3 regions of the Paenibacillus sp. FSL R5-0517 genome follow, and region 1 is predicted to be linked to each of the others. Evidence: a T-box and tRNA genes for the amino acid it is inferred to sense, from the RefSeq annotation. Region 1 holds a T-box; the other regions hold tRNA genes.
The links. A T-box is a leader RNA that pairs with one kind of tRNA and senses whether it is charged. The one in region 1 lies ahead of ileS (isoleucine--tRNA ligase), so its partner is inferred to be a tRNA-Ile.

Region 1 (4,988 bases):
TCTTCATAACTTGCCAGGTCAAAGCCTTTATCCAGAGAAACAATCAATTCGGACAGCGGCTGACGTGTCTTGATGCCGGTTTCGTTACGAACGTTGCGGGCAAGTTCAACCACACGGCGAGCCGTCTCCATATCCTGTTCCAGTCCTGCATCAATTAGAGATTCATTGGCTACCGGATAATCTTCCATGTGCACACTCTCGCCTGTTGCAAGGTTCAGATAGATATCCTCTGCGAGCATCGGTGTAAACGGAGCAACCAGTTTTGCAGTAGTCACCAATACCTCAGTCAATGTGCGGTAAGCATCCAGTTTATCCTCTGTCAGGCCACTTCCCCAGAACCGGTCACGGGAACGACGGATATACCAGTTACTCAGCTCATCGACAAATGCTTCAATCGCTTTGGAGGAGTTCAGGTAGTCGTTAACCAACAACGCTTTTTCTACAACCAGAATCAGACTGTTCAGCCTCGACAGAATCCAGCGATCCAGCTTGTGTGCGGACAGTTGGAACGGGTGCTCCTGTGGATCAAATCCATCAATGGTAGCATAAAGCGTCAGGAATGCATGGGTGTTAACCAACGTATCCACCATTTTGGATTTGGCTTCGCCTACGATCCCTTTGGAGAAACGTTTACTGTTCCACGGTGCACTATCAGACAACAAAGCCCAGCGGAATGCATCGGTACCGTATTCTTCAATTACTTCCCAAGGATCGATCACGTTACCTTTGGATTTGGACATCTTCTGTCCGTTCTCATCAAGAACGTGTCCTGTAGCCATAACTGCTTTGTAAGGCGCTTTGCCTGTCAAAAGGGTGGAAACCGCCAGCAAGCTGTAGAACCAGCCACGTGTCTGGTCAATCCCTTCACAGATCATATCAGCAGGATACTGCTGTTCGAAGACTTCTTTATTTTCAAATGGATAGTGCTGCTGGGCAAACGGCATGGAGCCACTGTCGAACCAGACATCGATCACTTCCGGTGTACGTTTCATCTCATATTTGCCACAAGAGCTCATGACTTTAACGTCATCCACATACGGTTTATGCAATTCAAGATTCTCAGGCACATCCCCTACCGCACGGGCACGTAATTCTGCAATGCTGTGTGGAGCAAATTGTTCGCCAGTCTCCTCGCACACCCAGATGTTCAGCGGAGTTCCCCAATAACGATCACGGCTGATGTTCCAATCCACCAGATCCTCAAGGAATTTCCCGAAGCGACCTTCACGAACATGACCTGGGTACCAATCCACTTCACTGTTGTTGGCAATCAATTGGTCCTTGATGGCTGTCGTTTGGATAAACCAACTGTCCATTGCATAGTACAGAAGCGGTGTATCACAACGCCAGCAGAATGGATAGCTGTGCTCATATTTTTCTTTGCTGAACAAACGTCCATTCTCAGACAGATATCGCACGATATCAATATCACAATCCTTCACGAAACGTCCGGCAAAATCAGTAACCTCAGCGACAAATTTACCTTCCAGGTCCACCATGTTCACAAAGCTGATACCATTTTCACGGCACACACGGTAGTCATCTTCACCATGGGCAGGAGCCATGTGTACGATACCCGTACCACTTGCATCTGTTACAAAGCCGGCACCCAGAATGATGTTGGCTTTCTCAGCCTGAACGTAGTTGAACGGAGGATCATACGTTTTGCCAACCAGATCGGCACCTTTCAGTGCACCAATGATCTCGTACTCACCCTTGGTATCTTTCATTACTTTCTCTACCAAATTCGTTGCCATGATGTACACTTCATCACCTTGACGAACACGGGAGTAGTCCATATCCGGATTCACGGCAAGTGCGACGTGTGAAGGCAGTGTCCAAGGTGTCGTTGTCCAAGCAAGCACGAATTCTCCGCTGTCATTCAGCTTGAATTTTGCTGTAGCGCTCAGGTCTTTGACGTCTTTGTACCCTTGTGCAACCTCATGGGAACTCAGTGTCGTCTGGCAAGATGGGCAGTACGGGCTCACACGATGGCCCCGATACAGCAGGCCTTTCTCATGGATTGTCGCGAGAATGTTCCATACACTCTCAATGTAGTTGTTATCAAGGGTGATATATGGGTTATCCATATCCGTCCAATATCCGATACCTTCTGTCAGATCACGCCATTGTTGCTCGTACTCGAATACACTCGCTTTACATTCGTTAATGAATTTCTCCACGCCGTAATCTTCGATTTCCCACTTGTGGGAGATGCCAAGCTTCTTCTGTACACCCAGTTCTACGGGCAGGCCGTGTGTATCCCAACCCGCTTTACGAACAACACGGTAACCCTTCATCGTGTTATAACGACCAACGAAATCCTTGATTACGCGTCCCAGTACGTGACCGATATGCGGTTTTCCGTTCGCTGTAGGCGGCCCTTCATAAAATACAAAGTTTGGCTTGCCCTCGCGGTTTTCGATGGATCTTCTAAATGTATTCTCCGTTTTCCATTTATCCAACACGCGTAATTCTCTGGCACGTGCCTTCTCTTTGACGTCAACTCGTTGCATGGTGATCATCTTCCCTTTCTTTGGTTAAGATTGTGGACCGTCCACAAAAAGCGTTTCAATCCCCCTAAATCCCCCTTGCCAAGGGGGACCCCATAGGCGCTCCGCCCTCTGGACACCCGGGATGGCTTGTCGATTGGGGGACAGTTGCGCCGCTTGTGGGCGAGGGTTTATGTGCGTGGTGACGGCCATTTTGCGGCTTGTTCCCTGCGTGAACGCCGCATGGCCTTACCGCGAGGCGGGTGTTGCCGGGCGCTTCGCTCTCCCGGCGGGCGGCTCTCTCCTTGAGGCACCTTCGGGCCTCATGGACGTTCGCCTTAGCGAACCCTGTGTGCCGGGTGCTTTGCTCTCCCGGCGGGTGGCTCTCTACCTGGGGGCCCTGCGGGCCTCATGGACGTTCGCCTTTTTTGGACACAAAAAAGCCCCATCCCTGGAAAGGGACGAGGCTATACTCGCGTTACCACCCTAATTCTGTTCATCACAAACCACATCCAGGCAAGCCTGGGTATGCTCTGTCATCAACAGCGCTTATGCCCCGCTAAACTACCGCAGGGTGCCGTTATAACGTACGGCTTACGGTTCGGCTTACACACGGCAATCACGATCACCGCTTCAGCGTCACTTCTCCGGGGAGATATTCGGCTATAACTCATCCATTGGTTTGCACCAACCACCAACTCTCTGAGGGATGAGATCATAACGTACTGAACCCGTCATGGAATCACTATTCATTATGAATATAGTTATAGCCTCTTTGCAGACAAAAGTCAACCAGGCGCCAGACTAATAAATTTCTTTCATCTCCCGCTCACGGTCACGCACTTCCTGCTCCCGGCTCTCCAGCACTTCCCAACCATCCTGAGTCAACAGTTCAAGCTGCGCTTCAACAAGCGTGCGGAAACGGGCACGATAGATCGATGCCTGCTTTTTCAGTTCCTCTACTTCCAAAGCAATCTTTCGTGATTTACCCAACGCTTCGTTCACGATCCGGTCTGCATTTTTCTCTGCTTCCTTCACGATCAACTGCGCTTCTTTCTTCGCATTATTCTTCACATCATCAGCAGCTTCCTGCGCAATAATGATTGTTTTGCTGAGCGTTTCTTCAATCGTTGCAAAATGATCCAGCTTTTCCTGAACGGACAGCAACTGATTGCTCAGCTCTTTGTTCTCGCGAATGACGCCTTCGTAATCTTTGATGACTTGGTCCAGGAATTCATTGACTTCATCCTCGTCATACCCGCGCAAACGTCGGGAAAATTCCTTGTTGTGTATGTCCAGCGGCGTTAATGGCATGCTGTCCACCTCCTGTAAAAGTTCCTTCCCGTCCAGAGAAGGTTTGCAGCATAAATCTTTGACTTAATGTATATCGGATACACCGCGTATTTTCTACACCTTTATGATAAACATTTCGACAAGAAAGCGGATTTTCCTGCAACAGACTCAGGCAAATTTGCCGATTTTCACTCGGCATCGTCCTTTTTTGGTCATCCCATCCTGTTCAATGACCTTGAAGCGGCCAAATCCCTGAATGGATACGACATCACCCGCTTTTAGCGATTTGGACGGATCTTCCTCAACCTTCCAGTTTACACGACAGCGTCCAGCTTTGATTGGCACCAACACTTTACTGCGACTAAGCCGGTATACATCTGCACAGATTCCATCCAAACGAAGCGAAGCGACTGTAATGTCCATCGTCTCCAGTTTGTTCTCTGACCACCGCATCTGTTCCAAAGGAAGTAACTCTGTGAACACATGTAACCGATGCACCTGATTCAGTTGAAGCGATAAAAAAGCGCCGGTTTCCGCCGCCACCACTGTATGGCAACCGTCCTCCAGCACTTGGATATCCCCGATCTTTCCACGTTTCATCCCAAGTCCGAGCAGGGAACCCATATAGTCCCCGTGCTCCAGCTCTGAGATTTTCTGATCATCAGACGTGATGCTGAGCACCTGCATACCCATATCCTCATCATCCAGATACATGTAATCAGGTGCAACCAGCGCACGCTTTCGCTCAGCAGCCTCGTAACCACCATCCAGACGAATCTGCACGTCATTACGACGATTGACAAGAGTTTGTAAGATAAACACCTGTCTTGGGTCAAGAAAGTCAGTTAGCTTCATCTCATGATACTTGCCTGCACCCTCAACCCAATCTGAAGCCTTAACTACGAAATCTCGCTCATCATGGCTAAAATGTTCGTAAATTTCACCGCTCATCTATGTCACCCTACCCTAATAGTCCGTGTTCAAAAAGACCGGTTTTCAGTACCGAGAAGATGGGATAAAGCTAGAAATGGAGTAGCGGAGCGTAGAGAAAACTACGTGAGCAACCACAATGTTTCCGAAGGAAACATTGTTCGTAAGCCTCCCACTTATTTCGGCTGAATTCCATATTCGATGCTGACGATGCCACTAGGCATCCTTCGTAATCAAAAGCGGACTCTTTGAACAACCTCTAATATACAAAAT
Region 2 (4,988 bases), 2.5 Mb from region 1:
CCATAGCGAATTCCCCTGATCCTCTATAAACTATCGTTTGCCATTCATCAAATCTATGCAGGGTTAACGCAATGTGCGTTCCCCGTTAATCGCGTTCAGATACTCGGACGATAAAGTGGGAGCTGTACGTTAATCCAGATTAGGAGAGTGATTGGTTTTGAAAAAGTGGAAAAAGGTAACTGCCTCATTCATGCTGAGCATCGTAACATTGGGAAGTGGATTGACGTTTCTGGGAGCACCCCAGGCTTCAGCTGCTGCCAATGCTGTTCCTGCTTATGAAGTAAAGTTTCTAGCCAAGCCGGAACTCGTATTGAATACAGATGGGACACCACGCAGTGAAGTCATTCAGACCCTCGGCCTGAGTTCCACGCCAAGAAACATTAACGTAGAGTACTTTGACACCAATGCGCTCGGACTGGATGAGCAAGGATGGAATGTTCGTTTTCGCAAGAAGGATGATAAAAACAACTACGAACTGACCTACAAAAAACGATACCCTGTCATCAATGGTGATATCAACGCAGCGCTGACATTGGCTAACCAAGAAGGATTCGATAAATCGGATGATAATTACGAGGCTGAGATCGATTGGGGATATGGCAAACAAACACTAAGCTTCTCCAACACGAAAAAGGTCGATACCAATGCAACAGGTGTTCATCTTCCTACAGAGCAAGAAGCCTTGAACATGTTACTGGACAAGCTCCCTGGCAAATTGAAAAACTGGTCTGCCTCCAACTGGGGCAAGCAACAGCTGACGCAATCCCGTGCATATGGCCCGATCACATTCCAACGTTATGAAGGTACATGGAATGGTCAAGAACTTACACTCGAAGTATGGCCGATCCGTAATGCAGCAGGTACAGGTACTGAAAATATCGTAGAGGTCTCTTTCAAAACAGATGATGCTGTAGCCGTATCGGGCCTGCGTACCCAACTGCTGCAATTGCTGGAGAACAACAACTGGCTAATTCCGGCCGATGGCTTGAAGACACAGACGATTCTTGAAAGATACTAATTATTCCTCATCGTACTAATGAAACATCGCAAGCTCCTCTTCCTGCGTGCATCGTAGAAAGCGGAGCTTTTGTCGTTCCTTGAATTAAGTGAATTAAGATACTTATACAGTAAGCTAATTTAGAGTTCACTAATTAAGAGTTTAAATGACTAATACAAAAAGAGCCCCTGCAATAAGCAAGAGCTCTTTCAATATATCTAGGAAGCGGGTGATGGGAATCGAACCCACGCTATTAGCTTGGAAGGCTAAAGTTCTACCATTGAACTACACCCGCATAATAAAAAAAATCGGGATGACACGATTTGAACATGCGACCCCCTGGTCCCAAACCAGGTGCTCTACCAAGCTGAGCTACATCCCGATACTTATGAAAATAATGGCGCGCCCTGAGAGATTCGAACTCCCGGCCTTTTGATTCGTAGTCAAACGCTCTATCCAGCTGAGCTAAGGGCGCAAATATGGAGCGGAAGACGGGAATCGAACCCGCGACCCTCGCCTTGGCAAGGCGATGCTCTACCGCTGAGCCACTTCCGCAAAACATATGGTGCGGTCGAGAGGACTCGAACCTCCACGGGGGGTTAGCCCACACGGACCTGAACCGTGCGCGTCTGCCAATTCCGCCACGACCGCAAAATATAATGGTGAGTCATGAAGGGCTCGAACCTTCGACACCCTGATTAAAAGTCAGGTGCTCTACCAACTGAGCTAATGACTCAAAATAATGAAATGGCTGGGGATATAGGATTTGAACCTATGCATGACGGAGTCAAAGTCCGTTGCCTTACCGCTTGGCTAATCCCCATTAAAAAAATCATGGGGCGATCGAGGGGAATTGAACCCCCGAATGCCGGATCCACAAACCGGTGCGTTAACCACTTCGCCACGATCGCCATAGAGTAAGCCATTCATCCACTAAGAGTATCTTAGTATTAACAACTGCATCTATAATATACATTCAATTACAAATTCAGATGTAAATACTAAAAATGGTGCCGGCGAGAGGACTTGAACCCCCAACCTACTGATTACAAGTCAGTTGCTCTACCAGTTGAGCTACACCGGCATGGTGTATATTTAATTAAAAATGGCGGAACCGACGGGATTCGAACCCGCGATCTCCTGCGTGACAGGCAGGCATGTTAGGCCAACTACACCACGGTTCCATAATACTTTCTCGAGGAAAGTGAATTGCGGGGGCAGGATTTGAACCTGCGGCCTTCGGGTTATGAGCCCGACGAGCTACCGGGCTGCTCCACCCCGCGTCGTTAAAAAGATAATATGGTGGAGGCTGAGGGGATCGAACCCCCGACCCTCTGCTTGTAAGGCAGATGCTCTCCCAGCTGAGCTAAGCCTCCATAATATGACCCGTAGGGGATACTCTCACTTCGTTCGAGACTGCGAAGCAGCTGCTCACGAGGTATATCCTCCGACGAACCTTTGGGATTCTCATCCCTTTTTAAAGCAATAGGTATTGCTATGACCCGTAGGGGATTCGAACCCCTGTTACCTCCGTGAAAGGGAGGTGTCTTAACCCCTTGACCAACGGGCCTTGCTAAAAAAATTATCTGGCGGAGAGAGAGGGATTCGAACCCTCGAGACGCTTGTGACGCCTACACGATTTCCAATCGTGCTCCTTCGGCCAGCTCGGACACCTCTCCATATGGCTCCCCGAACAGGGCTCGAACCTGTGACAACTCGATTAACAGTCGAGTGCTCTACCAACTGAGCTATCAGGGAATGGTGGAGCCAAGCGGGATCGAACCGCTGACCTCCTGCTTGCAAGGCAGGCGCTCTCCCAGCTGAGCTATGGCCCCATACTCTGGTTTTTTTTGTTGTGGTCTTGCTATGGGCCCTGGTGGACTCGAACCACCGGCCTCACCCTTATCAGAGGTGCGCTCTAACCAACTGAGCTAAGGGCCCTAATATATATCCCTTATTCCTTGACAAGGGGGGCAAAAAAAATACCCCAAAGGGAAATCGCTTGGCGGCGTCCTACTCTCCCAGGACCCTGCGGTCCAAGTACCATCGGCGCTAGAGGGCTTAACGGTCGTGTTCGGGATGGGTACGTGTGGAACCCCTCCGCCATCGCCACCAAACGCGGTGCTTACATTTCAGAGTTCGTTCTCTGAAAACTAGATTCGAAACGAAACATGCGAACTATCACTTGCATATTTGGATAAGCCCTCGACCGATTAGTACTGGTCAGCTCCATGCATTGCTGCACTTCCACCCCCAGCCTATCTACCTCGTCGTCTTCAAGGGGTCTTACATACTGGGAAATCTCATCTTGAGGGGGGCTTCACGCTTAGATGCTTTCAGCGTTTATCCCGTCCGTACATAGCTACCCAGCGGTGCTCCTGGCGGAACAACTGGTACACCAGCGGTACGTCCATCCCGGTCCTCTCGTACTAAGGACAGCTCCTCTCAAATTTCCTACGCCCACGACAGATAGGGACCGAACTGTCTCACGACGTTCTGAACCCAGCTCGCGTACCGCTTTAATGGGCGAACAGCCCAACCCTTGGGACCTACTTCAGCCCCAGGATGCGATGAGCCGACATCGAGGTGCCAAACCTCCCCGTCGATGTGGACTCTTGGGGGAGATAAGCCTGTTATCCCCAGGGTAGCTTTTATCCGTTGAGCGATGGCCCTTCCATGCGGTACCACCGGATCACTAAGCCCGACTTTCGTCCCTGCTCGACTTGTAGGTCTCGCAGTCAAGCTCCCTTATGCCTTTGCACTCTTCGAATGATTTCCAACCATTCTGAGGGAACCTTTGGGCGCCTCCGTTACTCTTTAGGAGGCGACCGCCCCAGTCAAACTGCCCACCTGACACTGTCCCCGCACCGGATTACGGTACCAGGTTAGAACCTAGATACGATCAGGGTGGTATCCCAACGTTGCCTCCACGCAAGCTGGCGCTCACGCTTCAAAGGCTCCCACCTATCCTGTACAGATCGTACCCAAATTCAATATCAAGCTGCAGTAAAGCTCCATGGGGTCTTTCCGTCTTGTCGCGGGTAACCTGCATCTTCACAGGTATTAAAATTTCACCGGATCTCTCGTTGAGACAGCGCCCAAGTCGTTACGCCATTCGTGCGGGTCAGAATTTACCTGACAAGGAATTTCGCTACCTTAGGACCGTTATAGTTACGGCCGCCGTTTACTGGGGCTTCGGTTCACAGCTTCGGATTGCTCCTAACCACTCCCCTTAACCTTCCAGCACCGGGCAGGCGTCAGCCCGTATACTTCGCCTTACGGCTTCGCACAGACCTGTGTTTTTGCTAAACAGTCGCTTGGGCCTTTTCACTGCGGCCCCCTCGTGCTATTCACACTACCGGGGCACCCCTTCTCCCGAAGTTACGGGGTCATTTTGCCGAGTTCCTTAACGAGAGTTCTTCCGCGCGCCTTAGAATACTCTTCTCGCCTACCTGTGTCGGTTTGCGGTACGGGCACCTTCACCTGGCTAGAGGCTTTTCTTGGCAGTGTGAGATCATGACCTTCGCTACTACAATTTTCGCTCCCCATCACAGCTCAGCCTTACGATGTGCGGATTTGCCTACACATCAGCCTCACTGCTTAGACGGACATCCATCAGTCCGCGTCACTACCCTACTGCGTCCCCCCATTGCTCATAACGGCTTACGGTGGTACAGGAATTTCGACCTGTTGTCCTTCGACTACGCCTTTCGGCCTCGCCTTAGGTCCCGACTTACCCTGAGCGGACGAGCCTTCCTCAGGAACCCTTAGGCTTTCGGCGGATCAGATTCTCACTGATCTTTTCGTTACTCATACCGGCATTCTCACTTGTATAATGTCCAGCGCTCCTTACGGTACACCTTCAACCCTTATACAACGCTCCCCTACCCCTGATGCAAAGCATCAAGCCATAGCTTCGGTGGTGTGTTTAGCCCCGTTACATTTTCGGCGCAGAGTCACTCGACCAGTGAGCTATTACGCACTCTTTCAA
Region 3 (4,988 bases), 2.4 Mb from region 1:
TGTAAGCGGGTGATGGGAATCGAACCCACGCTATTAGCTTGGAAGGCTAAAGTTCTACCATTGAACTACACCCGCAAATAAAAAAATCGGGATGACACGATTTGAACATGCGACCCCCTGGTCCCAAACCAGGTGCTCTACCAAGCTGAGCTACATCCCGTTATCTATACCGGCGAGAGGACTCGAACCTCCACGGTTTCCCACTCGATTTTGAGTCGAGCGCGTCTGCCATTCCGCCACGCCGGCAAAATATGAAGTTATAATGGCGCGCCCTGAGAGATTCGAACTCCCGGCCTTTTGATTCGTAGTCAAACGCTCTATCCAGCTGAGCTAAGGGCGCAAATATTGGAGCGGAAGACGGGAATCGAACCCGCGACCCTCGCCTTGGCAAGGCGATGCTCTACCGCTGAGCCACTTCCGCAAATAAAGAATGCGCGTGGAGGGACTTGAACCCCCACGTCAAAGACGCTAGATCCTAAGTCTAGTGCGTCTGCCAATTCCGCCACACGCGCATATAATGGTGAGTCATGAAGGGCTCGAACCTTCGACACCCTGATTAAAAGTCAGGTGCTCTACCAACTGAGCTAATGACTCATAGAAAAACTGGTGGAGGATGATGGATTCGAACCACCGAACCCGTACGGGAGCAGATTTACAGTCTGATGCGTTTGGCCACTTCGCTAATCCTCCAGGATTACATGGTGCCGGCGAGAGGACTTGAACCCCCAACCTACTGATTACAAGTCAGTTGCTCTACCAGTTGAGCTACACCGGCGTATTACATGGTGTGAAAAATGGTGGCTCGGGACGGAATCGAACCGCCGACACGAGGATTTTCAGTCCTCTGCTCTACCGACTGAGCTACCGAGCCTTACTACATTAAAAAAATGGCGGAACCGACGGGATTCGAACCCGCGATCTCCTGCGTGACAGGCAGGCATGTTAGGCCAACTACACCACGGTTCCATAATACTTTCTCAAGGAAAGTTAATTGCGGGGGCAGGATTTGAACCTGCGGCCTTCGGGTTATGAGCCCGACGAGCTACCGGGCTGCTCCACCCCGCGTCGTTAAAAGATTATATGGTGGAGGCTGAGGGGATCGAACCCCCGACCCTCTGCTTGTAAGGCAGATGCTCTCCCAGCTGAGCTAAGCCTCCATAATATGACCCGTAGGGGATACTCTCACTTCGTTCGAGACTGCGAAGCAGTTGCTCACGAGGTATATCCTCCGACGAACCTTTGGGATTCTCATCCCTTGTTAAAGCAATAGGTATTGCTATGACCCGTAGGGGATTCGAACCCCTGTTACCTCCGTGAAAGGGAGGTGTCTTAACCCCTTGACCAACGGGCCTTAATGGCTCCCCGAACAGGACTCGAACCTGTGACAACTCGATTAACAGTCGAGTGCTCTACCAACTGAGCTATCAGGGAATGGTGGAGCCAAGCGGGATCGAACCGCTGACCTCCTGCTTGCAAGGCAGGCGCTCTCCCAGCTGAGCTATGGCCCCATACTCTGGTTTGTTTCTTTTCTTGTAGTGGTCTTGCTATGGGCCCTGGTGGACTCGAACCACCGGCCTCACCCTTATCAGAGGTGCGCTCTAACCAACTGAGCTAAGGGCCCTTATCAATTTTCGAAAAAAAATACCCCAGTGGGGTTTCGCTTGGCGGCGTCCTACTCTCCCAGGACCCTGCGGTCCAAGTACCATCGGCGCTAGAGGGCTTAACGGTCGTGTTCGGGATGGGTACGTGTGGAACCCCTCCGCCATCGCCACCAAACGCATAGCTTACATTTCAGAGTTGTTATTCTCTGAAAACTAGATTCGAAACGAAACATGCGAACTATCACTTGCATATTTGGATAAGCCCTCGACCGATTAGTACTGGTCAGCTCCATGCATTGCTGCACTTCCACCCCCAGCCTATCTACCTCGTCGTCTTCAAGGGGTCTTACATACTGGGAAATCTCATCTTGAGGGGGGCTTCACGCTTAGATGCTTTCAGCGTTTATCCCGTCCGTACATAGCTACCCAGCGGTGCTCCTGGCGGAACAACTGGTACACCAGCGGTACGTCCATCCCGGTCCTCTCGTACTAAGGACAGCTCCTCTCAAATTTCCTACGCCCACGACAGATAGGGACCGAACTGTCTCACGACGTTCTGAACCCAGCTCGCGTACCGCTTTAATGGGCGAACAGCCCAACCCTTGGGACCTACTTCAGCCCCAGGATGCGATGAGCCGACATCGAGGTGCCAAACCTCCCCGTCGATGTGGACTCTTGGGGGAGATAAGCCTGTTATCCCCAGGGTAGCTTTTATCCGTTGAGCGATGGCCCTTCCATGCGGTACCACCGGATCACTAAGCCCGACTTTCGTCCCTGCTCGACTTGTAGGTCTCGCAGTCAAGCTCCCTTATGCCTTTGCACTCTTCGAATGATTTCCAACCATTCTGAGGGAACCTTTGGGCGCCTCCGTTACTCTTTAGGAGGCGACCGCCCCAGTCAAACTGCCCACCTGACACTGTCCCCGCACCGGATTACGGTACCAGGTTAGAACCTAGATACGATCAGGGTGGTATCCCAACGTTGCCTCCACACAAGCTGGCGCTCATGTCTCTCAGGCTCCCACCTATCCTGTACAGATCGTACCCAAATTCAATATCAAGCTGCAGTAAAGCTCCATGGGGTCTTTCCGTCTTGTCGCGGGTAACCTGCATCTTCACAGGTATTAAAATTTCACCGGATCTCTCGTTGAGACAGCGCCCAAGTCGTTACGCCATTCGTGCGGGTCAGAATTTACCTGACAAGGAATTTCGCTACCTTAGGACCGTTATAGTTACGGCCGCCGTTTACTGGGGCTTCGGTTCACAGCTTCGGATTGCTCCTAACCACTCCCCTTAACCTTCCAGCACCGGGCAGGCGTCAGCCCGTATACTTCGCCTTACGGCTTCGCACAGACCTGTGTTTTTGCTAAACAGTCGCTTGGGCCTTTTCACTGCGGCCCCCTCGTGCTATTCACACTACCGGGGCACCCCTTCTCCCGAAGTTACGGGGTCATTTTGCCGAGTTCCTTAACGAGAGTTCTTCCGCGCGCCTTAGAATACTCTTCTCGCCTACCTGTGTCGGTTTGCGGTACGGGCACCTTCACCTGGCTAGAGGCTTTTCTTGGCAGTGTGAGATCATGACCTTCGCTACTACAATTTTCGCTCCCCATCACAGCTCAGCCTTAATGATGTGCGGATTTGCCTACACATCAGCCTCACTGCTTAGACGGACATCCATCAGTCCGCGTCACTACCCTACTGCGTCCCCCCATTGCTCATAACGGCTTACGGTGGTACAGGAATTTCGACCTGTTGTCCTTCGACTACGCCTTTCGGCCTCGCCTTAGGTCCCGACTTACCCTGAGCGGACGAGCCTTCCTCAGGAACCCTTAGGCTTTCGGCGGATCAGATTCTCACTGATCTTTTCGTTACTCATACCGGCATTCTCACTTGTATAATGTCCAGCGCTCCTTACGGTACACCTTCAACCCTTATACAACGCTCCCCTACCCCTGATGCAAAGCATCAAGCCATAGCTTCGGTGGTGTGTTTAGCCCCGTTACATTTTCGGCGCAGAGTCACTCGACCAGTGAGCTATTACGCACTCTTTCAATGGTGGCTGCTTCTAAGCCAACATCCTGGTTGTCTGTGCAACTCCACATCCTTTCCCACTTAACACACACTTGGGGACCTTAGCTGATGGTCTGGGCTGTTTCCCTTTTGACAATGGATCTTAGCACTCACTGTCTGACTCCCGGAAGTAAGTCTATGGCATTCGGAGTTTGACTGAGCTTGGTAACCCTTGCGGGCCCCGCACCCAATCAGTGCTCTACCTCCACGACTCTGTTTTCCGAGGCTAGCCCTAAAGCTATTTCGGGGAGAACCAGCTATCTCCGAGTTCGATTGGAATTTCTCCGCTACCCCCACCTCATCCCCGCACTTTTCAACGTGCGTGGGTTCGGGCCTCCAGTGCGTGTTACCGCACCTTCACCCTGGACAGGGGTAGATCACCCGGTTTCGGGTCTACGTCCACGTACTATGTCGCCCTATTCAGACTCGCTTTCGCTGCGGCTCCGGCTCTTCACCTTAACCTTGCACGGGAACGTAACTCGCCGGTTCATTCTACAAAAGGCACGCCATCACCCCTAAAACGGGCTCTGACTTTTTGTAAGCACACGGTTTCAGGTTCTATTTCACTCCCCTTCCGGGGTGCTTTTCACCTTTCCCTCACGGTACTGCTTCACTATCGGTCGCTAGGAAGTATTTAGCCTTGGCAGATGGTCCTGCCGGATTCATACGGGGTTTCACGTGCCCCGCACTACTCGGGATCCGTCTCGGAGGGAACAGACTTTCAACTACAGGGCTTTTACCTTCTTTGGCAGGCCTTTCCAGACCTCTTCGCTTAACCGGTTCCTTTGTAACTCCATGTGAGACGTCCCACAACCCCAAAGAGCAAGCTCTCTGGTTTGGGCTTCTCCGCGTTCGCTCGCCGCTACTGACGGAATCACTATTGTTTTCTCTTCCTCAGGGTACTTAGATGTTTCAGTTCCCCTGGTATGCCTCTACATAACCTATGTATTCAGTTATGAGTAACTGGAAATTACCCCAGCTGGGTTTCCCCATTCGGACACCCCCGGATCAAAGCTTGCTTACAGCTCCCCGAGGCAGTTTCGTTGTTCGCCACGTCCTTCATCGGCTCCTAGCGCCTAGGCATCCTCCGTGTGCTCTTAGTAGCTTAACCATTGCGCTCGTGTTCGAGCTGTCGCTCCGCTTGGTTTGCTTGCGCAAATCCAAAAGTCGCTCCATTTCGATCACTCGCTCCAGCAATCTACCGTTTTTATTGAAACTTGTTTAACACAAGTTCAGCTAAAAAGGAATGTTCTAATTCGCGTTTGTTTCGTTTCGATATCTAGTTTTCAAAGAACAAGCTCCATGCAAAAGCAAGCTG

Region 2: it encodes a tRNA-Ile, which carries the amino acid that the T-box ahead of ileS (isoleucine--tRNA ligase) is inferred to sense. The anticodon was not compared.
Region 3: it encodes a tRNA-Ile, which carries the amino acid that the T-box ahead of ileS (isoleucine--tRNA ligase) is inferred to sense. The anticodon was not compared.

The regions. Positions count from the first base shown of each region.
Region 1 covers NZ_CP150235.1:4,790,057-4,795,044, forward strand. The annotation lists gene ileS (isoleucine--tRNA ligase) at 1-2,516, opposite strand, end outside; T-box leader at 2,947-3,239, opposite strand; gene MKX40_RS21325 (DivIVA domain-containing protein) at 3,297-3,806, opposite strand; gene MKX40_RS21330 (YlmH/Sll1252 family protein) at 3,954-4,736, opposite strand; gene MKX40_RS21335 (YggT family protein) at 4,975-4,988, opposite strand, start outside.
Region 2 covers NZ_CP150235.1:358,548-363,535, reverse strand. The annotation lists gene MKX40_RS01775 (LysR family transcriptional regulator) at 1-29, shown strand, start outside; gene MKX40_RS01770 (hypothetical protein) at 158-1,018, shown strand; tRNA gene MKX40_RS01765 (tRNA-Gly) at 1,222-1,292, opposite strand; tRNA gene MKX40_RS01760 (tRNA-Pro) at 1,306-1,379, opposite strand; tRNA gene MKX40_RS01755 (tRNA-Arg) at 1,396-1,472, opposite strand; tRNA gene MKX40_RS01750 (tRNA-Gly) at 1,478-1,552, opposite strand; tRNA gene MKX40_RS01745 (tRNA-Leu) at 1,561-1,648, opposite strand; tRNA gene MKX40_RS01740 (tRNA-Lys) at 1,658-1,733, opposite strand; tRNA gene MKX40_RS01735 (tRNA-Gln) at 1,746-1,820, opposite strand; tRNA gene MKX40_RS01730 (tRNA-His) at 1,833-1,908, opposite strand; tRNA gene MKX40_RS01725 (tRNA-Thr) at 2,006-2,081, opposite strand; tRNA gene MKX40_RS01720 (tRNA-Asp) at 2,104-2,181, opposite strand; tRNA gene MKX40_RS01715 (tRNA-Met) at 2,207-2,280, opposite strand; tRNA gene MKX40_RS01710 (tRNA-Val) at 2,298-2,373, opposite strand; tRNA gene MKX40_RS01705 (tRNA-Glu) at 2,496-2,567, opposite strand; tRNA gene MKX40_RS01700 (tRNA-Ser) at 2,585-2,676, opposite strand; tRNA gene MKX40_RS01695 (tRNA-Asn) at 2,680-2,755, opposite strand; tRNA gene MKX40_RS01690 (tRNA-Ala) at 2,757-2,832, opposite strand; tRNA gene MKX40_RS01685 (tRNA-Ile) at 2,865-2,938, opposite strand; rRNA gene rrf (5S ribosomal RNA) at 2,998-3,114, opposite strand; rRNA gene MKX40_RS01675 (23S ribosomal RNA) at 3,191-4,988, opposite strand, start outside.
Region 3 covers NZ_CP150235.1:320,403-325,390, reverse strand. The annotation lists tRNA gene MKX40_RS01510 (tRNA-Gly) at 5-75, opposite strand; tRNA gene MKX40_RS01505 (tRNA-Pro) at 87-160, opposite strand; tRNA gene MKX40_RS01500 (tRNA-Leu) at 168-246, opposite strand; tRNA gene MKX40_RS01495 (tRNA-Arg) at 264-340, opposite strand; tRNA gene MKX40_RS01490 (tRNA-Gly) at 347-421, opposite strand; tRNA gene MKX40_RS01485 (tRNA-Leu) at 432-512, opposite strand; tRNA gene MKX40_RS01480 (tRNA-Lys) at 519-594, opposite strand; tRNA gene MKX40_RS01475 (tRNA-Tyr) at 605-690, opposite strand; tRNA gene MKX40_RS01470 (tRNA-Thr) at 700-775, opposite strand; tRNA gene MKX40_RS01465 (tRNA-Phe) at 796-871, opposite strand; tRNA gene MKX40_RS01460 (tRNA-Asp) at 889-966, opposite strand; tRNA gene MKX40_RS01455 (tRNA-Met) at 992-1,065, opposite strand; tRNA gene MKX40_RS01450 (tRNA-Val) at 1,082-1,157, opposite strand; tRNA gene MKX40_RS01445 (tRNA-Glu) at 1,280-1,351, opposite strand; tRNA gene MKX40_RS01440 (tRNA-Asn) at 1,356-1,431, opposite strand; tRNA gene MKX40_RS01435 (tRNA-Ala) at 1,433-1,508, opposite strand; tRNA gene MKX40_RS01430 (tRNA-Ile) at 1,548-1,621, opposite strand; rRNA gene rrf (5S ribosomal RNA) at 1,660-1,776, opposite strand; rRNA gene MKX40_RS01420 (23S ribosomal RNA) at 1,855-4,781, opposite strand.